DNA from 2 places in the Pseudomonas germanica genome. Region 1 is predicted to be linked to the other one. Evidence: predicted binding sites of a transcription regulator. Region 1 holds the regulator's gene; the other holds the start of a gene.
The links. The regulator FliA, encoded in region 1, starts transcription of late flagellar genes. The targets are predictions, from matches to a motif close to CTAAAGTTTNNNNNNNNNNNGCCGNTAA.

Region 1 (16,156 bases):
CCGGCGTCGACGTGCCTCTGTTCTCGCTGCCGCGGGTGATGGTGTAAACAAGCGTGTTGAGTTGATTTGGCCGCAACAAGCCTTTGGGCAGGTAGAGGGTATGAATGACATTTTCCTGGCCAGGCTGGATGGTTTTTGTCGCTTCGGTGCTGGCGTTGTTCAGCACCAGGCGGATCACGTCGCCCGCATCGACCGTACCGGCTAGCGGAGGATCGACGTCAATGGTCAGGCCCATGGGTTTGAGGTCATATGCGCGTTTGGGCACACCATAATGGGCACCCACTACAGGCGTAGTCGCTTCAGGAGCGCGAGGTGGGGAGAGCGCCAACACGGCGTTGTCGGGTGTCTGGGTTGTGGTCATGACTGACGCTCCTGAGCGGTGAAAGGGTCAGGTGTCATCAGAACGCTTAATTGCCGATTGCACACCTGTCAGATCTGACAGGTTCGGGTGATAATCAGACGAGTGGTCGTTTACTGGATGAAAAAAACCGCCGTCCGGGTTGATTCGGAACGGCGGTTTTTTGCCTGAAAAGCTGTGTTGCCTGTAAGTCAGCCTTCGTGAGCAAGCTCACTCCCACAGGAGGGCATCAGTGGCGGCGCTTTATTGCGGCAATTCCAGATTATCCATCACCCGATTCACCGCCAGCTCGCCGAGCATGATCAGTTGCGCGATCCCCAGCAGCGTCCTGCGCTGCGACGCGGGTATGAGGTGGGCGAAGTCATGGGCGATGGTTCTGGCGCAAGCGAGTGTTTCGCTGGCATCGGCCAGCAGTTCTTCGTTTTTGAAGTCGGCGGTCACGGCGTACATCCGGCGGGTTTTACGCGGTGGTGGAGTAGAGCCGGGTGGGCACAGGTAATGATCGAGGGCGCGTTCGGCGGCATCGTTGAGTTTTTTTGAATCGAGGGATTCGTAGGGGGAGGTGGAGTCGGTTTCGGGCGGGTTGGGTGTTGGTTTGATCATGGTGAAGCTCCTGAGGTTATGGAGCCACTCTTTCCCTGTCGCTAAACAAGTGAAGGTGGCAGCTGTACGCAGGTTAGCGAACCGGTCACAGGCACCCCGGTAGACCCAAAGGTCTCCCGCATACAGCCGCCATAACGTAATTGCGGGCGAAGAGTCCCACAACGAAGCCACGAACGCTGATGCACTGAGATGGTCCGAGTCGCTAAACCCGATCGCTGATTCGTCAGCGACCGACCCACAATAGAACCCGCCCCCAAAGCGCACAAGCCGGCGGATTCTGGCGTAGCTGTAGGCAATGGCGCAAGAATTTGTAGCCTGAAAGGCGTGTCTGGAGGTGTCTTTTAAACGCCTGAGTTTAAAAGGCGATTTGCGCTGACTTCACTGGCCCCTTCGCGAGCAAGCTCGCTCCCACATTTGGAATGCATTTCCCAGTGGGAGCGAGCTTGCTCGCGAATGGGCCATCCCGGTCAGCAGAAAAATCTCGATCAAGCCCCGCTCACTGGTTAAATAAATCCGTCCCCCTGTGCGCATCCGCCAGATTGTATTTTCCTCCTCGGGTGTCAGCGCCGTTTGTCTGAAAAACCCGCGCACCTGTTAGTTCTGACAGTGGTCGAATGTTGTCGTGAGGTTTTCAATGGCCTCTGCAGATCCTTGGCAAACCGCTACGGAATTTTTCAGGAGCAGGGCGATGATTGGTTTGATGGTGATGCCGATTGAGGACGATATCGACGATACGCAACATGACATAACCCCTTTTGACTCCAACGAAGGTATGGGGCTTTTTTCGTTGTTCCCGCCCAATATCCCCGGGCAGTTCACAGGCATCGATTTTCCGCCGGCGCAAGTGGGGGTCAACCGCCCCTTGCTTTATACGAGTGCCAACGGACTTCGGGTGCTGGTACAGGCCTATCTGAATATGGCCGAAGGCGACACCATTCGACTGTACGTCGGTGAGAATTTGGTTGACACGTCGGTGCTGCCTGCTGACCACGGTAATCTCGATGTGGTGATGCACATCGCTGCGAAGCTGGTTCCGGCCGGCGTGCATACCTTGCGCTACGAGATTCTGCGCAAAAGCGGTCAGCCCCCTGAGGGGGCGCAGATCGAAGTCTGGTTCAAGATCGATCCGCCGGGTGGCAACGATCCCGAGCCGGACTTGCCCGGCCATCAACGACTCAAGCCGGCTCGACTTCAGTTGAAGCCCGGGCAAGTCATTGACAAGGAGGTGGCTGCCGAGGGCGTCTGGGCGATCATCTCTGCGTGGCTCTTCATGGCCAAGGGGGACAAGTTGAAACTCTGTTTCCACGGTATTGCTGTCACGCCCTACACGGTGCTGGAAAGCGAGGTCGGAAAAGAGATCAGTGTTTTCATTTCGCCAGAGAATATCCGGGATGCGGGCCCCGCAAATCCGGCGGTGGTGGTCTATCAGATCGAAGATCAGGTAGAGAACGTCAGCGACTTTTCGGAGCGTACGACCGTCATCAGCGATCCAGACAAAAACTGGCTCGATCCGGTATTCGTTCCTCTCGCCGATGAAGATCTGGTCAGCCTTGATGAGGTTGGATTCGACGACCTGGAAGTTCAGATCATTACGCGCACTGGTTTTGTGAAGGGGCAAAAACTCCGGCTTCAATGGACGGCTACGGCGCAAAGCGGAGAGGTGGTCGAGCACAATGAAGAGCAATCGATTACTCGTATCGGGATTCAGTCTTTCAAAATTCCCAATCCGATAGTGCTTGCCAGTGCGTCCGGGCAGGTGCAAGTGGATTACCGGCGCATCAAAGATGAGGGGGAGCCGGATCGTTCAGAGATCTATATTTTCACCTTGCAAGGAAAGACGTTGCGACTGCCGGCACCGTGGATGACGGATCTGGTGGGCGGCACTCTGGATCCTGCGCTAAGTCAGACCGTGGTGTTGTGCGGTCCCGATGACCGGATCAAAAAGGGTTTCAGAGTCACATTGACTTGGATGGGGACCAGTGCTTCCGGACGCCCGCACCTGTATCAGACGTATCGCGACGTCAGCGACCGGTTGGTAGGGCAGGCCATTGCCTTTAATGTCACTGGCAACAACATCGCTCCATTGATCCGAGGGTCGGTCGGTGTCTCGTATGAGGTCAGCCATGCCACGTTGAATCCTGCGTTGGTATCGGAAAAGCTGTATGCACGTGTAGACGATTTCAAACCTGTCTTGCCTGCGCCGGTGGTCATTAGCGCCATTGATGGTGTGCTCAATCCTGCGCATGTGCCGTACGGAACGGATATTCAGGTTGCAGCAGCTTCGTATACCCGCCTGGGCGATGTGGTGCATGTGGAGGGGCGGGGCGATGCGGGCGGGGTAGTTTTTCGGGACAAGTTGCCGATTGATCAAACCCGGGTAGACAAAGATCTGGAATTTTGGCTGGACGGCGAAGCTATCAAGTTCTATCGGGAGCAGTTTTTCAGTGTGCTCTGGTGGATCGAGCGGCCAGACGAACTGCCGCAATCATCCGCGTTGCTCGAGTTGTATATCGGCGATCCGGCGCAGTCGTTGCAGCCGCCAACTGTACGCCGTGCGCCTGATGGCGTACTTGACCCGCTGGAAAATAATGACGGTGCCCGAGCGCGAGTCCATGTGGCCAGTCCGCGCCCGGGTGATCAAGTGCGTTTGCTGGTCAAAGGGGCGCCGGGGGAGGGTTCGCCGACGTTTGCTCCTCTACCGTTGAATGCTGACAACGTTGCATTCTTTGTGCTGCGGCCTTCATTCATTGCGGAAAATCTGGGAAAACTGGTTGAAGTCCTTTACGAGCTGATCAGAAATGGCAAGACGATCCAGTCCAGGCCGTTGATGTTGACGGTCAAGACAATCAGTGACGGTGATCCCGTCCTGACTCGGCCGCATATCGTCGAAGCCGGTGCTGTACCGCTGATCGATCTGAGAATCATCCAGACTGACCTCACATGTGTGGTCAAGCCGCCGCTGCCGATTGCCGAGGTCGGGCAGCGCGTCTGGATCATGGTCAGCAGCGAGGGCGTTGAGCCGTTGGTATTGCGCCCCGGTACCGCGTTGACTGCCGAAGAAGTGACTCAAGGCATCAGCGTCAAGGCGGCGCGAAGCTGGTTCTACTCTCTGAAGGATCTTTCTGGATGTGCGTTGACCTGCAAAATAGCACTGAAAAGCACGGATGATGAGGACACGGCATTGGTGCTTCCTGTGGCGCGGTATACCGTCAAAGTCACAGAAAAACTGGCAATTGATACGCAAACGATGCTTTTGAATGGCTGGAAACTGTTGGGCGGCACAGCGTATGGATTACGCGAGCGCGAGGTTGTCAACAATGTGCAAGTGCGCGTTCCAACGGGCGGGCGGCCGCCTTACACCTATCGTTCAGCCAATGCGGGCATAGCATCGGTCGATGCCAATGGCAAAGTGTCGGGGCTAAGTAATCAATCAACCACTATCACTGTGACGGATGCCGATGAAAACCAGGTTTCTTATCCGGTGCGGGTGATGAATGTCTACCGGCTGATATTGAACAATACCTTCATGACTGCAGCTGAGGCCGGCGCCTGGTTCAGGCAGTTCGGTGCCGTTAGCATGGACAACAGTGGACAACCCATGGGATGGGGGATTTTGCATAACAACTTTGTTGACGTGACGCCCATCTATGGCGGGCGGGGCTTGTATTACGGGCGGTTTGTGTCGGTCAATCTTTCATACCCGCACTTGTATGCAATCGAACATTCGTTGCTGGTGAGCAACGGGGCCATGGGCAGTCGCAACGTGTTTTTATCTGATGGGGCGACTCGCTCTCGGGCAATGGGGTATTTCCCGACGTAGTCAGATAGGCGTCATGGCTGAAAGTGGCGGCGATCAACGCTTTCAGCGGCTTTCCGGGCGGGGCAAGCCGTTCTGGAGCCATCACTGTGGATCGTTCCCGCGCATAGTACGGGAACGATTTTCTGCACGGTAGTCAGGCGTTAATTCGGCAATTCCAGATTATCCATCACCCGATTCACCGCCAACTCGCCGAGCATGATCAATTGCGCGATACCCAGCAGCGTCCTGCGCTGCGACTGCTCCTAGAGTCATTGGAGCTGCCAACGTTCGCTGCGAGACGAATGAAGGTGGCAGCTATACGCGGGTCGCAGACCGGGACTCTAGAACCGGCAGACCCGAAGGTCTCCCACGTACAGCCGCCATAAAAAAGCGGGTGTTGTGCGTCCAGAGATCGACGGGCTGCGAGACCCGATCGCTGATTCGTCAGCGACCGGACCACAATAGAACCCGACCCCAAGGCGCACAAGCCGGCGGATTCTGGCTTGGCTGTAGGCAATGGCGCAAGGATTTGTAGCCTTGAGACCGTGTCTGCAGGTGTCTTTTAAACAGCTTCGTTTAAATCGAAAAATTTGTGCCGGACATAAGGGCCCCTTCGCGAGCAGGCTCGCTCCCACATTTTGGAATGCATTTCAATCTGACATCTGGAATGCAATGCCCTGTAGGCCTTCGCCTGCTCGCGATGAGGATTTTTCAGTCGATCAATTCGAACCAGACAAACCGCTACCGCGAGCAGGCGAAGGTCTACATTGGTCATGTTTTCTCTCCCCGGTCAAAGTTGGAAAGCTTCTTGCAGTACCCGCCGTGAGCCCGCTCTGGGCGTCAAAAGTTTGCTTTAAAGGAACGGGGAAAACCGGTGGATCGCTCTCAGTTATTCAACACTGCTCGCACAAACGTTGCCGACCTCAGTCGAGGCAATCTGGGCGTGCCGTTGTTGCTGCTGGTCATGCTGGCGATGATGATGTTGCCGGTGCCGCCGTTCCTGCTCGACGTGTTCTTCACCTTCAACATTGCCCTGTCGATCGTCGTCCTGCTGGTCTGCGTGTATGCGCTGCGGCCGCTGGATTTCGCCGTGTTCCCGACGATTCTGTTGGTCGCGACGCTGTTGCGGCTGGCGTTGAACGTGGCCTCGACGCGGGTGGTGATGCTCCACGGTCAGGACGGCCACGCCGCTGCCGGTAAGGTGATTCAGGCCTTCGGTGAGGTGGTGATCGGCGGTAACTACGTGGTCGGTATCGTGGTCTTCGCGATCCTCATGATCATCAACTTCGTCGTGGTCACCAAGGGTGCCGGACGGATTTCCGAGGTGAGCGCGCGCTTTACTCTCGATGCGATGCCCGGCAAACAAATGGCGATCGACGCCGACCTTAACGCCGGTCTGATCGACCAGAACCAAGCCAAGATGCGCCGTCAGGAAGTCGCCCAAGAGGCCGAGTTCTACGGTTCGATGGACGGTGCCAGCAAATTCGTCCGTGGTGACGCCATTGCCGGCCTGCTGATTCTGTTCATCAACCTCATTGGCGGTATGGCCGTGGGTATCTTCCAGCACAACATGAGCTTCGGCGATGCCGGCAAGGTTTATGCCTTGCTGACCATCGGTGACGGTTTGGTGGCGCAATTGCCATCACTGTTGTTATCAACAGCGGCGGCGATCATGGTGACCCGTGCTTCCGGTTCGGAAGACATGGGCAAACAGATCAATCGCCAGATGTTCGCCTCGCCGAAAGCGCTGGCCGTGGCCGCCGGGTTGATGGCGGTCATGGGCCTGGTGCCGGGCATGCCGCACTTCTCGTTCCTGAGCATGGCTGCGCTGGCCGCTGGTGGCGCGTACCTGTTCTGGAAAAAGCAGAACGTCGCTAAAGTCGTGGCGTTGGAAGAGGTCAAGCGCCAGCAGGATTTGCTGCCGTCGCCGGCCCGCGCCATGGAAACCAAAGAGCTGGGCTGGGACGACGTGACGCCGATCGACATGATTGGTCTGGAAGTCGGTTATCGCCTGATTCCATTGGTGGATCGCAACCAGGGCGGGCAATTGCTGGCGCGGATCAAGGGCGTGCGCAAGAAGCTCTCGCAGGATCTGGGCTTCCTGATGCCGACCGTGCACATCCGCGACAACCTCGATCTGGCGCCAAGCGCCTATCGCCTGACCCTGATGGGCGTGATCCTCGCCGAAGCCGAGATCTACCCGGACCGCGAACTGGCGATCAACCCAGGCCAGGTCTACGGCACGCTCAACGGTATCAACGCCAAAGATCCGGCTTTCGGCCTCGAGGCGGTATGGATCGAAATCAGCCAGCGCGCCCAGGCACAATCGCTCGGTTACACCGTGGTCGACGCCAGCACCGTGGTCGCGACCCACTTGAACCAGATTCTGTACAAGCACTCCAGTGAGCTGATCGGCCACGAAGAAGTGCAGCAACTTATGCAATTGCTGGCCAAAAGCTCGCCGAAACTGGCAGAAGAGCTGGTGCCGGGCGTGGTCACGTTGTCGCAGCTGCTCAAAGTGCTGCAAGCGCTGCTTGCCGAACATGTGCCGGTGCGCGATATCCGCAGCATCGCCGAAGCCATCGCCAACAACGCCGCGAAGAGTCAAGATACCGCCGCGCTGGTGGCTGCTGTGCGGGTCGGCGTATCGCGCGCCATCGTCCAAAGCATTGTAGGCACTGAGTCCGAGCTGCCTGTGATCACCTTGGAACCAAGGTTGGAACAAATATTGCTCAATAGTCTGCAGAAGGCAGGACAAGGCTCGGAAGAGGGTGTTCTGCTGGAGCCAAGCATGGCCGAGAAGCTGCAGCGTTCGCTCATCGAAGCGGCGCAGCGTCAGGAAATGCAAGGTCAGCCGGTGATCCTCTTGGTAGCCGGCCCGATCCGCGCGATGCTCTCGCGCTTTGGCCGCCTCGCAGTCCCTGGATTGCATGTGCTGGCCTACCAGGAAATACCGGACAACAAGCAAGTGACCATCGTTGCGACAGTAGGGCCCAACGGCTGAGGTAGTGGTTTATGCAAGTTAAGCGTTTCTTTGCCGCCGATATGCGTCAGGCCATGAAGCTGGTTCGTGATGAGCTGGGCGCTGATGCCGCCATCATTGGCAACCGCCGCATTGCCGGCGGCGTCGAGCTGACGGCGGCACTGGATTACAAATTGTCGGCGCTGGCGCCACGGGTTCCGAACATGGAACTCGAAGACGAGCTGCGCAAGACCCAGTCGCGCATCGTCACCGCCCAGGCCGAGTTGAGCCTGCGTGGCGAAGCCGACGGCAACAGCAATCGCCAGATTTTCGCCGGGCTGCCGTTGACGGCCGGCCTGCCGCTGACCGCCGCTGAACCCCTGACCGAGCCGACTTACGCCGCTCCGGCGCGTCCGGCCCCGGCACCTGCACAGTCCTCCGGCGGTGTCGATCCGCGTGCACTGGATTCGATGCGCTTTGAATTGAACAGCCTGCGCGAGCTGATGGAAGTTCAGCTCGGCACCCTGGCCTGGAATCAGCTGCAAGGCAGCCGTCCGGCGCAAGCCAACCTGTATCGCCGTCTGCAACGTATCGGTCTGTCCGGCCCGTTGTCGCGCGATCTGCTGGCGATGATCACCGATATCGAAGAACCGCGTCAGGCCTGGCGCATGTTGCTCGCGCACCTGGCACGGATGATTGCCGTACCGGAAGTCGAGCCGCTGGAAGAGGGCGGTGTGATTGCCATGGTCGGCCCTGCCGGCATGGGCAAGACCACTACACTCGCCAAGCTTGCCGCGCGTTATGTGCTCAAATACGGCGCGCAGAATGTCGCGCTGGTGAGCATGGACAGTTTCCGTATCGGCGCTCAGGAACAACTGAAGACGCTGGGCCGCATTCTCAATGTGCCAGTGACCCACGTCGATCCGGGCCAATCGCTGGTGCAAGCGCTGGATCCACTGCTGCGCAAACGCGTGGTGTTGATCGATACTGCCGGCCTGCAAGCCAGCGATCCGGCCCTGCGCATGCAGCTGGAAAGTCTGGCCGGGCGTGGCATTCGTTCAAAAAATTATCTGGTCTTGGCAACCACCAGCCAGAAACAGGTTCTAACCGCCGCTTATCACAGTTACAAGCGTTGCGGGCTTGCCGGCTGCATCCTGACTAAACTGGATGAAACGGCCAGCCTTGGCGAAGTGTTGAGCCTGGCGATCAGTCATGAATTGCCGGTCGCGTACCTGACCGATGGCCCACGGATTCCGGATGATTTGCATCTGCCGCGCCGTCATCAACTGGTCAGCCGCGCCGTCAGCGTGCAAATGCAGGAAGAACCCAGCGAAGAAGCCATGGCTGACATGTTCGCTGATATCTATCACAGCCCGACCAAGCAGGTAGGCTGAGGTATTCATGAACAGTTTTTGTACCTACATCGATGGTCTGCCATGCATTGTTCCGGTTGTGAACGCGCAGCCAGTAATGTGGCCTCCGTCTATGCAAGACAAGGTAAAGAAATAACATGGGCAGCATGCATCCCGTACAGGTGATCGCGGTGACCGGCGGCAAAGGTGGCGTCGGCAAGACTAACGTGTCAGTGAACTTGTCGCTGGCGCTGGCAGAGCTTGGCCGTCGGGTCATGCTGCTGGACGCCGACCTGGGTCTGGCGAACGTTGACGTATTGTTGGGGCTGACCCCTAAACGCACGCTGGCCGACGTCATCGAAGGCCGGTGCGAGCTGCGCGACGTGCTGTTGCAAGGCCCCGGTGGCATTCGCATCGTGCCGGCGGCGTCCGGCACGCAAAGCATGGTGCACCTGAGCCCGGCGCAACATGCCGGCCTGATTCAGGCGTTCAGCGACATCGGTGACAATCTCGATGTACTGGTGATCGACACTGCTGCGGGTATTGGTGACTCGGTAGTCAGTTTTGTTCGCGCCGCGCAAGAAGTGTTGCTGGTGGTCTGCGATGAGCCGACCTCGATCACTGACGCTTACGCGCTGATCAAACTGCTCAACCGCGATTACGGCATGAACCGCTTCCGCGTCCTCGCCAACATGGCGCAGAGCCCGCAGGAAGGGCGCAACCTGTTCGCCAAGTTGACCAAGGTCACGGATCGCTTTCTTGACGTGGCCCTACAATACGTCGGCGCCGTGCCTTACGACGAAAGCGTGCGTAAAGCGGTGCAGAAGCAGCGCGCGGTGTACGAAGCCTTTCCGCGTTCCAAGTGCGCGCTGGCGTTCAAGGCGATCGCGCAGAAGGTCGACACCTGGCCGCTGCCCGCCAACCCGCGTGGCCATCTTGAGTTTTTCGTCGAGCGCCTCGTGCAGCAAACGGCAGGGCCCGTGCTATGACCGCAAGCGGTATGAACTACTACAAGAAGTCGGCACGTGACGCGCAGTACGAGTTGATCGAGCGTTACGCGCCACTGGTCAAACGCATTGCCTACCACTTGCTGGCGCGCTTGCCGGCGAGTGTGCAGGTCGAAGACCTGATCCAGGCCGGGATGATCGGCCTGCTTGAAGTCTCGACCAAATACGACGCCAGCAAAGGCGCCAGTTTCGAAACGTACGCGGGCATACGAATCCGCGGTGCGATGCTCGACGAAGTGCGCAAAGGGGACTGGGCGCCACGCTCGGTTCACCGCAATACCCGTATGGTCAGCGACGCGATTCGCTCAATTGAAGCTAAAACCGGCCGTGATGCTAAAGATCACGAGGTTGCGGCCGAACTCCAATTGAGTCTCGACGATTACTACGGGATTTTGAATGACACCTTGGGCAGTCGCCTGTTCAGTTTCGACGACCTGTTGCAGGACGGCGAACACGAAGGGCTGCACGAGGATGGCGCGAGTGCTCATATGGAGCCGTCACGCGATCTGGAAGATGAACGTTTCCAGGCAGCGTTGGCGGACGCGATTGCCAATTTGCCGGAGCGTGAGCGACTGGTGTTGGCGCTGTACTACGACGAAGAGCTGAACCTCAAGGAGATCGGTGAAGTCCTTGGCGTCAGTGAATCGCGGGTCAGCCAGTTACACAGCCAGTGCGCGGCCCGTTTGCGGGGGCGTTTGGGGGAGTGGCGAGCGCGCTGAAGGCAGTGTGGGGACACTGCGAACGAGGCTGGTGCGGTGATGAACGGCACCGGTCTTGCTCTGTTGTGCTCCAGACAGTCTTCGAGTGCTGCGCCGATTGATTGAAGTGGCGCGTCCAGGTGCTGGGCGCGTTTAAGACTGCTTGGAGGTCGAATTGAACAAAGACATGAAAATCCTCATCGTTGATGACTTCTCAACGATGCGGCGGATCATCAAGAACCTGCTGCGTGATCTTGGGTTCACCAACACCGTCGAGGCTGACGATGGCGTGACTGCCATTCCAGTGCTCAACAGCGGAAGCATCGACTTTCTGGTAACGGACTGGAACATGCCGGGCATGACCGGTATCGACCTGCTGCGCCACGTGCGTGCCGATGAAAAACTCAAGCACCTGCCAGTGCTGATGGTGACTGCAGAAGCCAAGCGCGAGCAGATCATTGAAGCCGCTCAGGCCGGTGTAAACGGCTACGTAGTCAAACCTTTCACGGCTCAGGCGTTGAAAGACAAAATCGAGAAGATTTTCGAACGCATCGGCTGATGAACGCGCGGGGGAGCTATGGAGCATAACGAATCTTCACAGGGCGATTTCGAGTCGACCCTGAAAAAACACGCGGTCGAACTGGTCGAAAGCCTTGAAAAAGGCAGGTTCGGCGACGCTGTGCAACTGATCCATGAGCTCAATCAGACCCGTGACCGTGGCCTGTACCAGGAAGTCGGCAAGCTCACACGTGAACTGCACAGTGCGATCGTCAACTTCCAGATCGATCCGAACATGCCGCAGGCCGAGGAAGTGTCGCAAATCACCGACGCCACCGAACGCCTGGGCTATGTGGTCAAGCTGACAGAAGCCGCGGCCAACCGCACCATGGATCTGGTGGAAAGCGCCACGCCGGTGGTCAACAGTCTGGCTGATGAAGCGCAGACCTTGAGCGCCGATTGGGGTCGCTTCATGCGTCGCGAGGTCGGGGCTGAAGAGTTCCGCGAGCTGGCGCGCCGGGTCGACGGTTTTCTGTCACGCAGCAGCACGGACAACCGTGCGGTGTCGAGCAATCTCAACGACATCCTGCTGGCCCAGGATTACCAGGACCTGACCGGTCAGGTGATCAAGCGTGTGACCCAACTGGTCACCGAAGTCGAAAGCAATTTGCTCAAACTCGTCCTCATGGCCAGTCAGGTCGACCGCTTTGCGGGCATCGAACATGACCGCGCCGCGATGCTTGCAGAAAAAGATCCACAAAAACATCTCTCGCAGGGTGAAGGTCCGCAGATTCATGCCGATAAACGAGAAGACGTTGTGTCCGGTCAGGACGATGTGGACGATTTGTTATCCAGCCTCGGATTCTAGAGTTGTGGAATTTTAGGTTTTTTGGGTTTTTAGACCTGTAGGAGCACCCCATTAATGAGCTTCGGCGCCGATGAAGAGATCCTTCAGGATTTCCTGGTTGAGGCCGGCGAGATTCTTGAGCAACTGTCCGAACAACTGGTCGAGCTGGAAAGCCGTCCGGATGACGCAGATCTGCTCAACGCAATTTTTCGCGGTTTCCACACTGTAAAAGGGGGCGCCGGCTTCCTTCAGCTCAATGAGCTGGTGGAGTGCTGTCACATCGCCGAAAACGTGTTCGACATCCTGCGCAAGGGTGAGCGTCGCGTTGATGCAGAACTGATGGACGTTGTCCTCGAAGCACTGGACGCGGTGAACAGCATGTTCAGCGAAGTCCGTGAGCGTGCACCGATCACCGCTGCCACCCCGGAACTGCTGGCCGCCCTGGCGCGTCTGGCCGAACCGCAATCGGCGGATGCCGCCCCGGCATCGCCGGTGGCCGAGATGATCGAAGAACTGGTCGTCGAAGGCGACGCGTCTGGCGACATCACCGATAACGAATTTGAACAACTGCTGGACTCGCTGAACGCCGTCAAGGCTGAAGCTGAAGCCCCGGCCGCTGTTGCACCTGCGCAAACGGCCGCTGAAGCCGCGAGCGACGAAATCACTGACGCCGAGTTCGAGTCTTTGCTCGATCAGTTGCATGGCAAAGGCCAGTTCGCGGCGGATGCCGTGGCTCCGACCGCAGCGGCTGCGGTAGCCCCGGCGGCGGGCGACAGCTCGGATATCACCGACGACGAATTCGAAGCCCTGCTCGATCAACTGCATGGCAAGGGCAATTTTGCCGTTGAAGCACTGGAATCGGCGATCGCCTCGGCACCGGCTGCGCCAGCCGCGCCGGCAGCCGCCGCAGCCGGCAGCGATCTGATCAGCGATCACGAGTTCGAATCGCTGCTCGACGAATTGCACGGCAAAGGCAAGTTCACTGACGTTGGCGCCGCGACTGCCGGCGCTGCTTCCACGGTGGCTGCGCCTGCCGCCAAGGCTGCGGCCGCTCCGGCTGCTGCGCCAAAGGCAGCTCCCAAGCCTGAGCCGAAAGCCGAAGCGCCGAAACCGGCTGCCGCTGCTGCACCGGCTCCGGCCCGTGCCGCCGCTGCGCCGCCACCGGAAAAACCGGCTAGCGAAGCCGAGACCACCGTGCGGGTCGACACCGCGCGTCTCGACGAAATCATGAACATGGTCGGCGAGTTGGTGCTGGTGCGTAACCGTCTGGTGCGCCTGGGCCTCAACAGCGGCGACGAAGCCATGTCCAAGGCCGTGTCGAACCTCGACGTGGTCACGGCTGACTTGCAGACCGCGGTGATGAAGACGCGGATGCAGCCGATCAAGAAGGTCTTCGGGCGCTTCCCGCGTCTGGTTCGCGACCTCGCGCGTCAGCTCAAGAAAGAGATCAACCTGGAACTGGTGGGCGAAGAAACCGACCTCGACAAAAACCTTGTCGAGGCCCTGGCCGACCCGCTGGTCCACTTGGTGCGCAACGCTGTTGACCACGGCATCGAGTCGCCGGAAGAGCGCGAGGCATCGGGCAAGGCCCGTGGCGGTCGTGTTGTTCTGGCCGCCGAGCAGGAAGGCGACCACATCCTGTTGTCGATTTCCGATGACGGCAAAGGCATGGACCCGAACGTCCTGCGCGCCATCGCGGTAAAACGCGGTGTGATGGACAAGGACGCAGCCGATCGCCTGAGCGATACCGAGTGCTACAACCTGATTTTCGCCCCGGGTTTCTCGACCAAGACTGAGATCTCCGACGTGTCCGGCCGCGGTGTCGGCATGGACGTGGTGAAGACCAAGATTTCCCAGCTCAACGGTTCGATCAACATTTACTCGACCAAGGGCCAGGGCTCGAAGATCGTCATCAAGGTGCCGCTGACCCTCGCGATCATGCCAACCCTGATGGTCATGCTCGGCAATCAGGCGTTTGCGTTCCCGCTGGTCAACGTCAACGAAATCTTCCACCTCGACCTGTCGACCACCAACGTCGTCGACGGTCAGGAAGTGGTGATCGTGCGGGACAAGGCGCTGCCATTGTTCTACCTCAAGCGCTGGCTGGTCAGCTCCGCCGCTCACGAAGAGCAGCGTGAAGGCCACGTGGTGATCCTTTCGGTGGGCACGCAGCGGATCGGCTTTGTCGTCGATCAACTGGTCGGTCAGGAAGAAGTGGTCATCAAGCCATTGGGCAAAATGCTGCAGGGCACTCCGGGCATGTCCGGCGCCACCATTACCGGTGACGGCCGCATCGCGCTGATTCTCGATGTTCCAAGCATGCTCAAGCGTTACGCCGCACGGCGTATTTGAATCCGGGGCGGCGGGGCGACAACGTCCCGCTGCACCTAATGGAGTGTTTATGGCAGTCAAAGTCCTGGTGGTGGACGATTCGGGTTTTTTCCGCCGCCGCGTCTCGGAAATTCTTTCAGCGGATCCGAGCATCCAGGTGGTCGGCACCGCAACCAACGGTAAAGAGGCGATTGATCAGGCGCTGGCGCTCAAGCCGGACGTGATCACCATGGACTACGAGATGCCGATGATGGACGGCATCACGGCGGTGCGGCACATCATGCAGCGCTGCCCGACCCCGGTGTTGATGTTCTCCTCGCTGACGCACGAAGGCGCCCGGGTCACCCTGGATGCGCTGGACGCCGGTGCGGTGGATTTCCTGCCGAAGAATTTCGAAGACATCTCGCGTAACCCGGAGAAGGTCAAGCAGTTGCTGTGCGAAAAGGTGCATAGCATCTCGCGCAGTAACCGTCGTTTCAGTGCTTACAGTGCGCCGGCTCCAGCCGCAGCGCCGGCACCGACGCCTGCTCCGGCGCCATCCAGCTTCAGCAGCCACAGCACCAGCGCACCGGCACGTCCGACACCCGCGCCTGTGCATGCACCTGCTCCAAGCCGTATTCCGGCCGCCAGCGCTTCGTCGCCAGCGCCGAAACGCAAAGCCTACAAACTGGTTGCCATCGGTACCTCGACGGGCGGCCCGGTGGCGCTGCAACGCGTGCTGACGCAATTGCCGGCGAATTTCCCGGCGCCGATCGTGCTGATCCAGCACATGCCGGCGGCGTTCACCAAGGCTTTTGCCGAGCGTCTCGACAAGCTGTGCCGCATCAGCGTCAAGGAAGCCGAGGATGGCGACATCCTGCGTCCGGGCCTGGCGTTGCTCGCGCCGGGTGGCAAGCAAATGATGATCGACGGCCGTGGCGCGGTGAAAATCCTCCCGGGCGACGAACGTCTGAACTACAAGCCGTGCGTGGACATCACCTTCGGTTCGGCGGCGAAATCCTACGGCGACAAAGTTCTGGCGGTGGTGTTGACCGGCATGGGCGCCGACGGCCGTGAAGGCGCGCGTCTGCTCAAGCAGGGCGGCAGCGCGGTGTGGGCACAGGATGAGGCAAGCTGCGTGATCTACGGCATGCCGATGGCCATCGTTAAAGCCGACCTCGCCGACGCGGTGTACAGCCTCGACGACATCGGCAAGCACATTGTCGAGGCGTGTCTCTGATGGATGTTTTAAGCCTTATCGGGATCATCATGGCGTTCGTCGCCATCATCGGTGGTAACTACCTTGAAGGTGGTCACCTCGGTGCGCTGGCCAACGGCCCGGCGGCATTGATCGTACTGGGCGGCACCATCGGTGCCGCACTGCTGCAATCGCCGATGAGCGCGTTCAAACGCGCCATGCAGATTCTGGCGTGGATCCTGTTTCCGCCACGGGTCGATCTGGCCGGTGGTATCGATCGCGTCGTCAACTGGAGCCTCACCGCGCGCAAGGAAGGCCTGCTGGGTCTGGAAGGCGTGGCTGATGCCGAACCTGACAACTACTCGCGCAAAGGCCTGCAACTGCTGGTCGATGGCGCCGAGCCGGAAGCGATCCGCAGCATCCTCGAAGTGGACTTCTACACCCAGGAAGCCCGTGACATCGAAGCGGCGAAAGTCTTTGAAAGCATGGGCGGCTACGCGCCAACCATCGGCATCATCGGTGCG
Region 2 (16,156 bases), 1.7 Mb from region 1:
GTCGGTCCCTAAGGCGAGGCTGAAAAGCGTAGTCGATGGAAAACAGGTTAATATTCCTGTACTTCTGGTTATTGCGATGGAGGGACGGAGAAGGCTAGGCCAGCTTGGCGTTGGTTGTCCAAGTTTAAGGTGGTAGGCTGAGATCTTAGGTAAATCCGGGATCTTAAGGCCGAGAGCTGATGACGAGTGTTCTTTTAGAACACGAAGTGGTTGATGCCATGCTTCCAAGAAAAGCTTCTAAGCTTCAGGTAACCAGGAACCGTACCCCAAACCGACACAGGTGGTTGGGTAGAGAATACCAAGGCGCTTGAGAGAACTCGGGTGAAGGAACTAGGCAAAATGGCACCGTAACTTCGGGAGAAGGTGCGCCGGTGAGGGTGAAGGACTTGCTCCGTAAGCTCATGCCGGTCGAAGATACCAGGCCGCTGCGACTGTTTATTAAAAACACAGCACTCTGCAAACACGAAAGTGGACGTATAGGGTGTGACGCCTGCCCGGTGCCGGAAGGTTAATTGATGGGGTTAGCTAACGCGAAGCTCTTGATCGAAGCCCCGGTAAACGGCGGCCGTAACTATAACGGTCCTAAGGTAGCGAAATTCCTTGTCGGGTAAGTTCCGACCTGCACGAATGGCGTAACGATGGCGGCGCTGTCTCCACCCGAGACTCAGTGAAATTGAAATCGCTGTGAAGATGCAGTGTATCCGCGGCTAGACGGAAAGACCCCGTGAACCTTTACTATAGCTTTGCACTGGACTTTGAATTTGCTTGTGTAGGATAGGTGGGAGGCTTTGAAGCGTGGACGCCAGTTCGCGTGGAGCCATCCTTGAAATACCACCCTGGCAACTTTGAGGTTCTAACTCAGGTCCGTTATCCGGATCGAGGACAGTGTATGGTGGGTAGTTTGACTGGGGCGGTCTCCTCCTAAAGAGTAACGGAGGAGTACGAAGGTGCGCTCAGACCGGTCGGAAATCGGTCGTAGAGTATAAAGGCAAAAGCGCGCTTGACTGCGAGACAGACACGTCGAGCAGGTACGAAAGTAGGTCTTAGTGATCCGGTGGTTCTGTATGGAAGGGCCATCGCTCAACGGATAAAAGGTACTCCGGGGATAACAGGCTGATACCGCCCAAGAGTTCATATCGACGGCGGTGTTTGGCACCTCGATGTCGGCTCATCACATCCTGGGGCTGAAGCCGGTCCCAAGGGTATGGCTGTTCGCCATTTAAAGTGGTACGCGAGCTGGGTTTAGAACGTCGTGAGACAGTTCGGTCCCTATCTGCCGTGGACGTTTGAGATTTGAGAGGGGCTGCTCCTAGTACGAGAGGACCGGAGTGGACGAACCTCTGGTGTTCCGGTTGTCACGCCAGTGGCATTGCCGGGTAGCTATGTTCGGGAAAGATAACCGCTGAAAGCATCTAAGCGGGAAACTTGCCTCAAGATGAGATCTCACTGGAACCTTGAGTTCCCTGAAGGGCCGTCGAAGACTACGACGTTGATAGGTTGGGTGTGTAAGCGCTGTGAGGCGTTGAGCTAACCAATACTAATTGCCCGTGAGGCTTGACCATATAACACCCAAGCAATTTGCGTCGAAGAGACCAGATTGCGGTGTGTGAAGACGAAACGAACCGAAAGTTCGATGTTCACAAACACCGAAAGCTATCACATACCCAATTTGCTGAAGCGAGGCCATTTGGCCACGAGTCAGTACCCGAATTTCTTGACGACCATAGAGCGTTGGAACCACCTGATCCCATCCCGAACTCAGCAGTGAAACGATGCATCGCCGATGGTAGTGTGGGGTTTCCCCATGTGAGAGTAGGTCATCGTCAAGATTAAATTCCGAAACCCCAATTGCGAAAGCAGTTGGGGTTTTGTTTTAAGTAGAAACATCCGTTTTTGCTGGCTTGTTACCGTGTTGACGGGCCAGATAAAGAATTTCTTGACGACCATAGAGCGTTGGAACCACCTGATCCCATCCCGAACTCAGCAGTGAAACGATGCATCGCCGATGGTAGTGTGGGGTTTCCCCATGTGAGAGTAGGTCATCGTCAAGATTAAATTCCGAAACCCCTGTCTGCTAACGCAGACAGGGGTTTTGTCATTTCAGGGCCTGCAAAACCGATGATCAGAAAGCTTTACGTGTCTTGCTGATACGTCGGGCCTGCCATTTGCGCCACCAGATGTAGACGCCAGTCCCCGACAAGTCTGCAATCAAAGCGGCTAGCACCGTGATCATCACTTACCCCTTAACACCAATGATTCGACCTCCATGTAACGGCACCTGCAACCGGTAAAACTGCTCTCCCAACGTCCCCTGCCCAGCAATCTCCTGCCCTGACAAGCGCCCGTCCGTACCATGAAATCACAACCAGAATTTGCAATTGCCGCTCCAACATTGCTCCTGAAAAACACCGTGACGAACGCTCTGGCACGCCGTTGGGCGGGAATCTGGCAGAAATACCATCCATTTCCTGTGTGGCCCTAAGATTTCTCCGACACGTGCCGACAGACTGGTGAGACATGCGTGCACCAAAGTAGAGCGGCTAGTAGAACGCTGCCTGCACTGTACATGGAATGTTGCATCCGGAACGCATCCCCACTTTTGGCATAAGAAGTCCCATGAAATGAATCTCAAGTTCAGCCATAAAATCCTGTTGGCCGCCTCGGGCGTCGTGGTCCTGGCGTTCGCGCTGTTCACCCTCTACAACGACTATCTGCAGCGAAACACCATTCGCCAGAACCTCCAGTCTTCCGTGCAGCAGGCCGGTGATCTGACCGCCAGCAGCGTGCAGAACTGGATGAGCGGGCGGATTCTGGTGCTGGAAAACCTCGCGCAGAACGTTGCCCATCAGGGCAAGGACGCGGATTTCCCGGGCCTGGTCGATCAACCAGCGTTCACCTCGAACTTCCAGTTCACCTATGTCGGTCAGGCCAACGGTGTGTTCACCCAGCGCCCTGACGCGAAGATGCCGGACGGCTATGACCCGCGTCAGCGCCCTTGGTACAAGCAAGCAGTCGCTGCCGACAAAACCATGCTGACGCCGCCGTACATGGCGGCCGTCGGTGGCTTGGTGGTAACCATCGCCATGCCGGTGAAAAAGAACGGCGAACTGCTCGGCGTCGTCGGTGGTGACCTGAGCCTGGAAACCCTGGTGAAGATCATCAACTCGGTGGACTTCGGTGGCCTTGGCCATGCGTTTCTGGTCAGCGCCGACGGTCAGGTGATCGTCAGCCCGGACAAAGATCAGGTCATGAAAAACCTGAAAGACATCTACCCGAACACCAGCGTGCGCATCGAGAAGGGCAACCAGAACGTCGTGCTCAACGGTCAGGAACGTATTCTGTCGTTTACCCCGGTCAGCGATCTGCCGAATGCGCAGTGGTACATCGGTCTGTCGATCGATCGCGATAAAGCCTACGCCGCACTCAGCCAATTCCGCACCTCGGCGCTGATCGCGATGTTTGTTGCTGTGGCTGCGATTGCGCTGCTGCTGAGCCTGTTGATCAATGTGTTGATGCGTCCGCTGACCACCATGGGTCGTGCGATGCAGGACATCGCTCAGGGTGAAGGCGATCTGACCCGTCGTCTGGTGGTTGAGAGCAAAGACGAATTCGGTGAATTGGGCAGCGCATTCAACCAGTTCGTTGAACGGATTCACGCGTCGATTTCCGAAGTGTCCTCGGCAACCCGCCACGTGCATGACTTGTCGCAGCGCGTGATGGCGTCGTCCAACGCTTCGATCGTCGGTTCTGACGAACAAAGCGCGCGCACCAACAGCGTGGCTGCCGCTATTAACGAGCTGGGCGCCGCCACTCAGGAAATTGCGCGCAACGCCGCCGATGCTTCGCAACACGCCAGCGGCGCCAGCGAGCAGGCTGATGACGGTCGTCAGGTGGTCGAGCAGACGATTCAAGCGATGACAGAGTTGTCGCAGAAGATCAGCCTGTCGTGCACGCAGATCGAAACCCTGAACGCCAGCACCGACAACATCGGCCACATCCTCGATGTGATCAAAGGGATTTCGCAGCAGACCAACCTGCTGGCACTTAACGCCGCAATCGAAGCGGCGCGTGCCGGTGAAGCCGGACGTGGTTTTGCCGTGGTGGCGGACGAGGTGCGAAACCTTGCCCATCGCACCCAGGAGTCGGCGGAAGAGATCCACAAAATGATCACGTCGTTGCAGATTGGTTCGCGGGAAGCGGTGACCACGATGAACGCCAGTCAGGTGTCCAGCGAGCAGAGCGTGGAAGTGGCCAATCAGGCCGGTTTGCGTCTGGTCAGCGTGACTCAACGTATCGGTGAAATCGACGGCATGAACCAATCGGTGGCAGCGGCCACTGAAGAGCAGACCGCGGTTGTGGAAACCCTCAACGTCGACGTTAACCAGATCAACCTGCTGAACCAGCAGAGCGTCGCCAACCTCAATGAAACGTTGAAGGATTGTGATGCGTTGTCGCAGCAGGCCAATCGTCTGAAGCAGTTGGTCGACAGCTTCAAGATCTGACCTGAAGTCAGACCCCGTTATCGTTCATCGCGAGCAGGCTCACTCCTACAAATTAACCGGGCTCCATCTGAAGGAACCCGATCAACTGTAGGAGTGAGCCTGCTCGCGATAGCGGTCTAGAACTCCCCGCCAAGCTCAAGCCTTAAACAAACAGCTTCAGCACATTCCCCATCGCATCATCCGCAAACCCCTGCACAAAATCCTTGAACCCTGGCAGTGCCTCTTCACCGCCCGCAGCCGGCTCGGCAATGATCGTCCACGTCGCCCGAGACTTACCCGCGCCCAGCGATTCGACATTCATCGCCGCCCACAGATTCGCCACCCCCAACGTGTTGTAAATCGTCGTCCAGGTCATGCATCGGGCCTGCTCATCGCGGGAGTTGAGTTGCTCGACCACCACGTTGCCATCCTTGAAGCATTTTTTGCGCAGCGAGGACACACCCTCGCCGATTGTTTCGATGTGCGACAGCGCCGGAATGAAGCGGTCGAAACCGCCGAATTGGCCGACCACTGCCCAGACCTGCGCCGCGTCTGCCGGCACTTCTACCGAAGACGCAACGTGGTAGCCATGCGGGTTTTTGATCAGGGTGTCGGGTTGCAGAGTGCTCATGGTGTTGCTCCTGTTTGATGGATCAGATGAAGTTAATTTCTTTCAGGTAATCGCAGCCACGACGCAGCAGTGCCGGGGATTTCTGTGGGTAGTGCGCGCCCATCAACTGCACGCCGGCCTCAGCGTTGGCATGGCCAATCAGGGAGATGTCGCCGATGTCTTCTTCGAAGCCGTTGAGGTAGAAACCGAGCACGCCGAACAGCGCGTTGTCGGTATCGACACGCCCGAGCTGCTGCTGCCAGTCGGCGACGCTGACCAGTGCGAACTTGCTGCCGGTTTCGCGGAACGAAGCGACGTAGGCATCCCAGCTCAATGGCTCGGGGTTATGCAGGTTGAACACCGCACGTTCGGGTGAATAACGGCTGGCGTGGAAGGCAATGAAGCGGGCAAGAAAGTCCACTGGCATCAGGTCGAAATTCAGCGCGAAGGCCGGCACCTGGCCGAGCTGGATCGAGCCTTTGAGCATCAGCATCAAACGGTTTTTGTGCGGCTGACAAACACCGCTGAGGCTGTTGAAACTAATGTTGCCAGGGCGATACAGATTGACCCGTACACCGCGTTCCCGCGCCCGTTCGAGGATGCGTTCGCCGACCCATTTCGACAGGTTGTAGCCGTTGCGAATATAGATCGGTGGGGTCGTGGCGGCTGGCAGTTCCAGCACCCGTCCAGCATCGTCCACCGTGCTGGAAGCCGACAGCGTCGAGACGAAGTTGAAAACCTTTTTGCTCTGCCCTTCGCACAAGCGCAGCAGGGCGAAAATCGGTTCGACGTTGTCCGCCGCCAGCGACTCGTAATCGAGTACGTGATTGACGTTAGCGGCGTTGTGCACCAGTGCGCCGAACTCGCGATCCAGGCGCTGATAGTCGTCGTCATTCAGGCCCAACTGCGGGCGCGTAATATCCGCCGCGTAAACCCGCACGCGACTCAGATCCAGATGCTCCAGGCGGTTTTCACGCAGTGACTCGGCAAAGCGTTGCGCCGCAGTTTTACCGCCGCCGTCGCGCACCAGACACGCCACTTCGCTGGCGCCCCAACCGAGCAGCGCCTCAACGATGTGCACGCCGACAAAACTATTGGCGCCGGTTACGATGACTTTATGCACATCGCCCATGTGGCTGATCGGCAGTGGCTCGATTTCCAGTGCACGCTCGGCGTCGGCCATGGCCTGGGCGCTGAGTACGGCGCTGTCATCGGTGCCGCGTACCAGCGTTGCCAGTTTGATGATGGTCGGCAGTTCGATGAAGCGGTTGATCGAAATGCTACGCCCGAACTCCTCACGCAAACGCAGCAACATGCGCGAGAGCAGAATCGAGTGGCCACCAAGATTGAAGAAGCTTTCGTCAGTGGAAATGTCGCTGCTCGGCAGCTCCAGCAACTCCGCCCAGATCTCCAGCAACAGCGCTTCATCGGCATTCACCGGCAGGCATTTCGGCCCGTTGTCCTGCACGCTCACTGGCAGTTCCAGCAGTGCTTTGCGATCGACTTTGCCGTTGCTGGCGAACGGCATGCTCGCCAGCTCGGTCCACGCCACCGGTTGCATGTAGTCCGGCAAAAACTGTCTGGCGTGGGCTTTCAGCGCGTCGCGTGCGGTGTCCGATTGCGCTTGTGCGAGGAACGCGAGAATGCGCCGCTGACTGTCGATCACCACCGCCATTTGCCGGTACAACTGGCTCTCGCGCAGGCAGCGCTCGATCTCTTCCGGCTCGACCCGGAAGCCACGGATTTTTACCTGATTGTCGCGCCGCCCGCACAGTTCGATACCGTGCTCGCCCCACCTGGCCATGTCGCCGCTGCGGTAGGCGCGCAGCGTTTGGCCGTCCGGCAATTGCAGGGTCAGATAACGCTCGGCGGTCTGCGGCGGATTGTTCAGATAACCGAGGCAAACACCGGGGCCGATGATGAACAATTCGCCGACGGTGTGCTCCGCCACCGGTTGCAAATCGTCATCGAGAATCAGCACTTGGCTGTTGGCGATTGGTGCCCCGAGGGTGCGGTTACTGTCGCCCGGTTTGAGCTGGCGCGCGGTGATCAGTACGGTGGCTTCGGTCGGGCCGTAAAGGTTGTGCAGTGTGCCTTGACGGGTCAGTTGCTCAATGACAAACGGCTCGCAGACATCGCCGCCGGTCATCACTTGCACGCCTTCCAGTTGCTCCAGCGGCAGGATGCTCAACAGCGCCGGTGGCAGGAATGCGTGGGTCAGGTGTCGGCGGCGGATCAACGCGACCAGTTGCAATGGATCGCGCCGTTGCGTGTCGTCCGGCACCACCAGTTCGGCACCTTCCAGCAGGGTCGGGAAGATGTCGATCAGTGACGAATCGAAGCTCAGCGACGAGAACTGCAAGACCCGACTCTCGGCCTGCAATTGCACGTAATCGGCGTACCACGCGGTGAAGTGCGCGAGGTTGGCCTGACTGAGCAACACGCCTTTCGGATGTCCGGTGGTGCCCGAGGTATAGAGCGCCATGCACGGTGCATCAAGGTCGGGACGGCGGCGCATTAGCGGTTGGCTGAGATCTGCCTCTGAGCTGTCGATGCGGCTGACGTCCAGCCCCGCCAAGGATGCGCTGAGCGGATGCTCGCCATCATGCAGCAACAGCAGCGCGCCAGCATTTTGCAGAATGTATTGCTGACGCTGTAACGGATGACTCGGCTCCAGCGGCAGATACACCGCGCCGCTGCCGAGGATCGCCAGAATCGAGGCGAACAGCGCCGGGCTTTTTGGCAGGCAAATGCCGACCACCCACGGTTTTGGCTGTTGCTCGAGCAAGGGCAGCAACCGCTGCTGAAGCGCACGACTGTGAGCGTGCAGTTGGCGATAGCTGATCGACTGTTCGGCGATGTGTAGCGCCGGGCGTTCAGCGTGGTGGATCAAGCTTCGTTGCAGGCGCTCGATCACCGGGATCTGCGCCTCTTCCAGCAGTGTGAGATTGGTCGTGTCGTTGCGGCGATGGACGTAAGCCAGGCTGTCGAGGAACAGCAGGTTTTCCATTCTCTCGAAATCCGGCGCAGTCACTGACGCGGCCTGCTGCAGATAGTCAGCATCACGGGAGAAGCGGCTGACCAGCAACGCCACTTCATCGACCACCTGCGTCAGCACCCGTTGCCGCAGCGCCTGCCCATTGCCGGACGGCTCATCGCCAATCGGCACGCGGCTGATCAGTGACGAGCCAAGGAAACACAGCAAATCGAGTGTCGGCAAACCGGCATGGCTCTGCACGCCGACACCCAAACGCAGATGCAGGTGCGGGATCGAGCAGAAATCGCCGGCGCCGATAAAACCATCGTCGATGATCAGATCCACCGTCGCTGCACCGGCAGCGCTGCGCTGCAATGAGTGACCGTGTTGTTCCAGTTCCTGCGCCAGGTCGGTCATCGCCTGGCTGGCGCCAATCAGCAAAATGTCGAGACGTTTCATGTCGGCCTCCTCATCAAACCAGGTAATCGCGTAACGCGTGCTGCACGCACGGCGTGTCGAGCAGCGAGCTGTTGTGGAAGAACTTGACGATGTTGCCCACCAGCGGATGGTGGCGATTGATCGGGAACGCGAGCCCGGCCATCTCGTCCCTGAGCGAGCGGCGGGTGGTCTCGCTGACCGGCAGTGCGTCGATCAGGCGCAGGTCGAAGGCTTTCTGGATGTCGTTGGTCAGGTAATGGCCGATGAACACCGGCAGAATCTGCGCGATGGTTTCGCGATCCGCCGCGTTGGCGGTGTGCCAATAGATGCGCACCATCCGCGCCCAGAAACTCGAATGGCGACCTTCATCGAGCAAGTGATCGGCCATCAGGCCTTTGATCGACGGCTTGACCGTGTCGTCGCGTGCGAACGCCGCGACATCACCGGTCACGGTGTTTTCGGCGATGGCCACGCAGATCAATTCGACCGCGCTGCGCAGGTGCTCTGGCGCCAGCGCTACTGCCGCAGGAATCGCCCGGCTCAGTTCGATTTCATCGGGGAGCTGAATCGGTTCGATGCCGGTCATCGCCACTGTTTGCTGCATGAAATCCATCGCCACGAGGGCGTGGTAATCCTCGTCGACCACCACGGTCATCGCGTCGTAACGACAGGCAAACGGGAAGGCCACGGCGAAGCGATTCTTGGCGATGCTGCGCGCGGTCTTGTCGACGATCTCGGTCTCGAAAATCACCACGTCGTTGATGAATTTGTACAGCGTCTGTACCAAGGCGAAATCACGCTGTTGCGGGCACTCGCGCAGGAAGGTTTCGCTGAGTACCAGCGGCTGACGACTGAGCGGATAGATCAGCCGTTCGTCGTCTTCGAGTACGCGTCGCGGGCGGGTGCGGATGGTCGCGCGATTCTCCCAGGCGTCGGCAAAGGATTGATAGTCAGCAGCGTTCATTGGGTCACCTCTGCCAACGGCTCGCGCATGCTTACGCGCAGGCCGTCCCACAAGGCGATACGGCTTTCCACGGCGGCAATGGCGCTGGCGTAGACCTCGGCTTCACGTTGCGGGTCGCCGTCGACCAGGCGCTCGAGCAGGTGTTCGGCCGCCGGGCCGTGGTCTTCGGAGTCGACCTCGATGTGCCGTTCCAGGTAATAGCGAAAGGTCGGCGCCTGTTCGATACCGATGCCCCAGTCGTCAAGAATGCGCTGGAACATGGTCGGGATCACGCTCTCGCGACCATGCAGAAACGCCGCCGCCACGCTGTGTCCGGGAGCATGCAGGGCGGTACGCAAAGTATCGCGGACAAACTGCGCGGCAGCCGGATCAACCTCGACGCTTTGCAGCGCGACGTCATAGCTCACGCCTTCCTGTTGCAGGGCGACAAAGCGCTCTACGGCGGTGGTACTCGCGCCGATTTCGCGCATCGCATCCAAGTACAACTCGAAATGGCTGTAATGCCCCTCGGTCAGGCGATCATCCGATTCTTCACCGAGAACGATCTCGTTGATCAACCGCGCGGCGTGAGGGTCACGCGGCGGTAGCCAGGGCAAACGCGTGCAGGTCAGTTCCTGCTGCAGGCGTTTGGTCAGCGACATGAAATCCCACACGGCAAATACATGGGTTTCCATGAAACGACGCAATACCGATAACGACGTGATCTCGGAAAAGATCGGGTGAATGCTAAGTTCGGCTTTCTTCAGGGTGAGTTGGTGCTTAGTGGGCATCATGATGTCCTTTATCGTTGATATTAAATGGAACTGCTCTGCAACTGCGCAATCAATGGAATTACGACTTACTTGTTTTCTGTCGACGGACGACAGCCTTCCTTCCTGATAGGTAAGTGCGGATCGATATACCTTTGACATGACTTCATGTCTGCCCATAAAGCGCTGCTGCTGCTCCGCAGGCATTGGGCTGCTGCCGAGGTGAAGGGTGAAGTTCAAACTTGGCGAAGAAAAGCTAATACACCGACAAAGTGTTTAACAAGTATATTTTTAATTATTTTAAGTTGGCTGTTTTTTGAAGTTGAGTTGTTCCAATAAAACTTTCAAATAAAGTTTTATTTGGGCGTAGTTGCTCCTTTCGGCGAATAACGGCCAAAATTGCTCAAGAAGAGTGAATGCCTCACTCGAAGCAACTTTCCAGTAATAAGAGTTGAATGATTTAAAAGGGGCGGAAGTTGGCCGTGACCCCGCGCCATGACTTCCTTTTTCCCGTGGCAAGGCTCCTTCCGTAGGTTCCTGGTGCGGGGACTGCGCCGGCAGGGCGGCGCGTCGCCCGTTCTTTATGGGGTGGCGGCTCAAGAGTGCGGGTAAATTTGCGCCACGGCTATGACCGATTCATCAGCGGTAACTTGCAAATATCGGACTGAACGGCGCAGGGAGGTTAGAGCGGACATGTGGATCCGCCCAGCAGAGGGCTGGCGGATCGCTTGGGGATTTGTAAGCGGGTGATTCGCGGGGCGGTGCGCGCTCAGCGCGCAGCTTGGCGGTTTTGCGCGGCAGGGGTAGCGAGATAACGAGTAATCACTTCGACACCGCGATTGAGGTGCTGCTCGAGGAGTTTGATCGACAGTTCAGTGTCGCGATCCAGCACGGCTTGCAACATCGCCCGATGATCGTCCTGGGACAATTTGCCCAGGCCCATGGCCTCAAGGTTGAAGCGCAGAAAACGCTCCTCTTCGTTTAGCCCGTCTTCAACCAGTCGCAGTAAGCGTTGGTTGGGCGCCTTGCTGTACAGGGCCATGTGGAACAAACGGTTGAGTCGGCCGATTTCCGTGTAGTCGTGTTGCGCCTCGAGCTCTTCGATGTACCCGGCTGCGCGTGCGTGGTCGGCAGCGGTCAGCAGCGGAATCGATTGCCGCATGGCTTCGGATTCGAGCAGGATGCGCAGCTCGTAGGTTTCGGTAGCATCACCCTGAATCAATGGCGCAACCACTGCACCTTTATGCGTAGTAACGCTCAGCAGTTCTTGGGCTTCGAGCTGGCGCAACGCTTCGCGCACCGGCATGCGGCTGACACCGAAAAGGTCGGCCAGATCCTGCTGGCGCAGCGCCGTGCCACAGGGCAGACGACCGTCGAGGATTGCTGAGCGCAGGGTTTCTTCGATCACCGAACGGGCCAGATGAGCAGGAATCGGTCCATCGACTTTAATGCTGTGCAACGGTTTGGGCTTCTGTGTCACGACTACGCACCCTGTATGTCGGCCTGGTTTGGATCCAAATTACACTAGTGATTGCTCTACAGGTTGTCAAACCTTGTAAAACATCGCTGTGCCAACTGAAGTTTAGCGTGCCGAGTATGATCTCATGGTGCCATTGTTTTTTGTCGGGCTAAGCTTCACCATCAAACGCTTTCCTTCCTGCCCCCTGGAAACCTGCTGTGGCGGTACGTTTCGCGATCCCCCGGACTCTGCGCTGGCTAGGCTGCGCACTGCTGCTGGCCGGCGTCATGCTGGGCGGTCTGCATGCCGATTGGGATTTTTCCACGATCAGCCGCAAAGCCACGGCACTCTACGGGCCGCTGGGTGCCGGCCAGCAGCGCATTGATGCCTGGCAGAATCTGTTGGCCACGCAGAAACAGGTCAGCGAGATGGAAAAGCTCAAAGTGGTGAACCTGTTCTTCAACAAACAGGTGCGCTATGTCGAAGACATCGATCTGTGGCACGAGGTCGATTACTGGGAAACGCCGATCGAGGCGCTGTGGAAGGGCGCCGGCGACTGCGAAGACTATGCGATCGCCAAGTATTTCAGCTTGCGTCACCTTGGGGTTTCCAGTGACAAGCTGCGCATTACTTATGTCAAAGCGTTGCGCCAGAACCGCGCGCATATGGTCCTGACTTACTATGCCACCCCCGATGCCATGCCTCTGGTGCTCGACAGCCTGATCGACCCGATCCAGCCGGCGTCGCAGCGAACCGATTTGCTGCCGGTCTACTCTTTTAATGCTGAAGGGTTGTACCTGCCAGGCGCCAAGGGCAACAAGAAGGTCGGAGATACCAAACGCCTGTCACGCTGGCAGGATGTGTTGAAGAAAATGCAGGCCGAAGGTTTCCCGGTCGAAACGACTAACTAGGAGCATGCGCTCAGATGTCTTTGTTCAAACAGCTGTTGATCGCTATCTGTCTGTTCCTGGTGGTCGCCTTCACCGGCAGCTTCATGGTCAGTCTGGAGAGCTCGCGCACCCAGTACGTCAACCAGTTGCGTTCCCACGCCCAGGACGCCGCGACGGCGCTGGCGTTGTCGCTGACGCCGAATATCGACGACCCGGCCATGGTCGAGTTGCTGGTCAGCTCGATTTTCGACAGCGGTTATTACGCGAGCATCCGCGTGGTCGATCTGAAGACTGACCAGACGATTGTTGAGCGCAACGGCATTCCGGCCGTCACCAATGTGCCGGACTGGTTCGTCAAGCTGATCGGGCTGGAGCCGGCCGGTGGCGACGCGCTGGTCAGCCGTGGCTGGGAGCAGGCGGCGCGGGTCGAGGTAGTCAGCCATCCGATGTTTGCTGTGGCCAAATTGTGGCAGAGCGCATTGGGTAGCCTTGGCTGGCTGCTGATCTGCGGGGCGATCAGTGCCGTGCTTGGCGCGCTGCTACTGCGTCGGCAATTGAAGCCACTGGATTACATGGTCAAGCAGTCCCACGCCATCGCCCGTCGCGAATTCCTCAGCCTGCCGGAATTGCCGCGCACACCTGAATTGCGCCGCGTGGTGCAGGCGATGAACCAGATGGTCGAGAAGCTCAAGGCGCTGTTCCAGGAGCAGGCCGAACGTAGCGAAAAACTGCGCGCCGAGTCCTATCAGGACAATCTCACCGGGCTGGCCAACCGACGTTATTTCGAGATGCAGTTGCACAACCGGGTGAGCAACCCGGAGCAGGCCAGTTCCGGTTATCTGCTGCTGTTGCGGGTCAAGGATCTGGCCGGGCTCAACCAGCGCTTGGGCGGTCAGCGCACCGATGAATTGTTGAAGGCTGTTGGCGAACAACTGTCCCGCGAATGCGCCAAATACCCGGAAACCCAGAACCTCGTCACCCGTATTCGTGGCGGTGAGTTTGCCGTGCTGGCGCCGGGGCTGGTCCGTGAGGAAGCGCTGCAACTGGCGCAGAACCTCGACAGCGCTTTGAGCAGTCTGCACGCCACCGGGGCGACCGACGTGGCTGCCGTGGCGTCGATCGGCCTGGCGCCGTTCACCCACGGTGATTCACCGCAACAAGTACTGACGCTCGGCGATCAGGCGCTGGCGCAAGCTGAAGGTCAGGGCGAGCAGAATTGGGCGTGCATCGATCAGAGCCTGACGGCGGATGTCGGCGACGATCACCATGCCTGGCATCGCTTGCTCGATCAGGCCTTGAGTCAGCAGCGTTTCGAGCTGTATTTCCAGCCAGTGGTTGCCGCTGCAGACACGCAGCTGGTGCTGCATTACAAAGTGCTCTCGCGCCTGCTCGATGATCAGGGCAAGACCATCCCGGCCGGGCGCTTCCTGCCGTGGCTGGAACGCTTCGGCTGGACTGCACGGCTTGACCGCTTGATGCTCGAACGCGTGCTGGAGCAGATGAAAGGGCACGAAGATTCGCTGGCGCTGAACTTGTCCTCGGCGACCCTGGCTGATCCGCAGGCACTGAACAAAGTCTTCGAGATTCTGCGCGCGCATTCCAACCTGGGCGAGCGCTTGACCCTGGAAATCGGCGAGGAGCAATTGCCCGAACAAGCGGTGCTGGAGCAGTTGACCCGGCGCCTGCGCGAACTCGGTTTCTCTCTGAGCCTGCAACGCTTTGGTGGTCGCTTCAGCATGATCGGCAACCTGGCGCGGCTGGGGCTGGCGTACTTGAAGATCGATGGCAGTTACATTCGTGCGATTGATCAGGAGAGTGACAAGCGTCTGTTTATCGAGGCGATCCAGCGTGCGGCGCACAGCATTGATCTGCCGCTGATTGCCGAGCGGGTCGAGACGGAAGGGGAGTTGTCGGTGATTCGCGAGATGGGCTTGTATGGGGTTCAGGGGCAGTTGTTTGGTGAGCCTCGGCCTTGGCGGTGAGATTGCAAAAGCCATCCTCACCCTAGCCCTCTCCCAGAGGGAGAGGGGACTGATCGTGGGATATTGATGTAATACGCCGACGTGAACGATTTGCGCTGAATCCATAATCGACTCGATTTCTCAGGTCGATGTATAGCGCCAGACTCCTCGGTCGACCCCTCTCGGTCAGGGAGAGGGGACTGATTAGGGGATATTCGGGAAATACGCCGACGTGAGCGATTTGCGCTGAATCCATAATCGACCCGGTTTTTCAGGTCGATGTATGACGCCAGACACCTCGGTCGGCCCCCTCTCCCTCGGGGAGAGGGCTGGGGTGAGGGTAGGCTTTTGATACCGGGTGGATCAGATCAACCCGCCCTCATCCTCATCGATCAACTGGCTCAACCCGCCCAACGCCTCACGCGCCTGGGTCCGGTCCATCAACTTGGCCTGAGCCGCCGGCGGCAGGTCGGTGACGCGGATCACGCCCTTCTGGGTCAGCACCTGAATCAGGTCGTCGAGTACCCGAATCATTTCGAAGTCGCTCTGCTTGAGCTGTTTCAGGCTGGTTTCCACCACTTCATTGGCGAACCAGGCCTGGATTTCATGGCTGTCGGCCGGCAGCGTTTCCGTGGCCTCGGCGTAGGCCGCGGCTTCCACGCGAATCAACAGACCTTGCGCATCGCGTTGCACGTAAAACATTGAGCATCCCTCAGAAATGAACCAGCGTCATGCTGTCAGCAGCATAGCCAACTGTGCGCGAGTATGCGGTGCGGCGACGCGATCGTCACCGGTCCGGTCAGCACAAACGTGACGGCCGCCCCATCGGGGCGGCCGTTTTGTTCACTATCAGCTGTTGTTGTGGTCGACCTTGATGGTCGGGTCGCTGCCGGCAATCAGGTTGTGAATGTTGGCGCTCGACCAGTTGTTGCCTTCCAGTTTGATCGTCACGTCCGGGGTTGCCGCCGCAGCGTCGCCGGAGTTGAACTTGCCCGCCGAGCTGACTTGCAGCGACGACGTGCCGTCGACCGTGGTGATCTTCAGGAAGTTGTCGATGGTGCTGCCGGTCTCGCCCTGCAGCAGATCACGCAGATCGATGCGGTCACCTTCGCTGGCCTTGAAGTCCTTGATCACGTCGTTGCCGGTGTCGCCCGCCTTCCAGACGAAGGTGTCGGCACCCGAACCACCGATGAGGATGTCATTACCCTGACCGCCGATCAGCGTGTCGTTGCCGGTGCCGCCGAGCAGGATGTCATTACCTTTGCCGCCATCGAGCAAATCGTTGCCGCCCGAGCCGAACAGGATGTCATTGCCCGCGCCGCCCAGCAGGGTGTCGTTACCATCGTGCGCGCCGGAGACATCGAACGCCTGATAGTGCTCGGTGATGTACTGGTGCACGTTGCTGGTGGTGACTTTGCTGACATCGACCCCGGTTTCTTTGGCAACGAACGCCTGCATCGCCTGATAACCCTCGCCGGCAATGCCGTTGAAGCTGACCAGATCGCCGAACAGGATGTCATTGCCGTCGCCACCGCTGACGGTGTCGTTGCCCGGCAGCGTCGCTTCGGTGTGGCCGATGATCGAGTTGGCCAGATCCTTCGGATCAATGTTGGTCTGCGGCGTTTTA

Region 2: a site for FliA is predicted at 2,479-2,506, ahead of J0G10_RS01660 (methyl-accepting chemotaxis protein). Genes of this name have one in related genera too.

The regions. Positions count from the first base shown of each region.
Region 1 covers NZ_CP071586.1:2,055,748-2,071,903, forward strand. Annotated here, with positions in the region: gene J0G10_RS09100 (Ig-like domain-containing protein) at 1-361, opposite strand, end outside; gene J0G10_RS09105 (DUF6124 family protein) at 602-961, opposite strand; gene J0G10_RS09110 (Ig-like domain-containing protein) at 1,650-4,781, shown strand; partial or broken gene J0G10_RS30285 (DUF6124 family protein) at 4,922-5,017, opposite strand; gene flhA (flagellar biosynthesis protein FlhA) at 5,635-7,764, shown strand; gene flhF (flagellar biosynthesis protein FlhF) at 7,776-9,116, shown strand; gene fleN (flagellar synthesis regulator FleN) at 9,233-10,063, shown strand; gene fliA (RNA polymerase sigma factor FliA) at 10,060-10,800, shown strand; gene J0G10_RS09135 (chemotaxis response regulator CheY) at 10,967-11,338, shown strand; gene J0G10_RS09140 (protein phosphatase CheZ) at 11,357-12,145, shown strand; gene J0G10_RS09145 (chemotaxis protein CheA) at 12,200-14,476, shown strand; gene J0G10_RS09150 (protein-glutamate methylesterase/protein-glutamine glutaminase) at 14,526-15,674, shown strand; gene J0G10_RS09155 (flagellar motor protein) at 15,674-16,156, shown strand, end outside.
Region 2 covers NZ_CP071586.1:355,045-371,200, forward strand. Annotated here, with positions in the region: rRNA gene J0G10_RS01645 (23S ribosomal RNA) at 1-1,562, shown strand, start outside; rRNA gene rrf (5S ribosomal RNA) at 1,714-1,829, shown strand; rRNA gene rrf (5S ribosomal RNA) at 1,936-2,051, shown strand; partial or broken gene J0G10_RS29910 (PepSY domain-containing protein) at 2,123-2,359, opposite strand; gene J0G10_RS01660 (methyl-accepting chemotaxis protein) at 2,622-4,502, shown strand; gene J0G10_RS01665 (SRPBCC family protein) at 4,645-5,112, opposite strand; gene J0G10_RS01670 (amino acid adenylation domain-containing protein) at 5,135-8,527, opposite strand; gene J0G10_RS01675 (diiron oxygenase) at 8,541-9,470, opposite strand; gene J0G10_RS01680 (DUF3050 domain-containing protein) at 9,467-10,243, opposite strand; gene J0G10_RS01685 (GntR family transcriptional regulator) at 10,989-11,699, opposite strand; gene lapG (cysteine protease LapG) at 11,897-12,589, shown strand; gene lapD (cyclic di-GMP receptor LapD) at 12,604-14,550, shown strand; gene J0G10_RS01700 (hypothetical protein) at 14,893-15,231, opposite strand; gene J0G10_RS01705 (immunoglobulin-like domain-containing protein) at 15,379-16,156, opposite strand, start outside.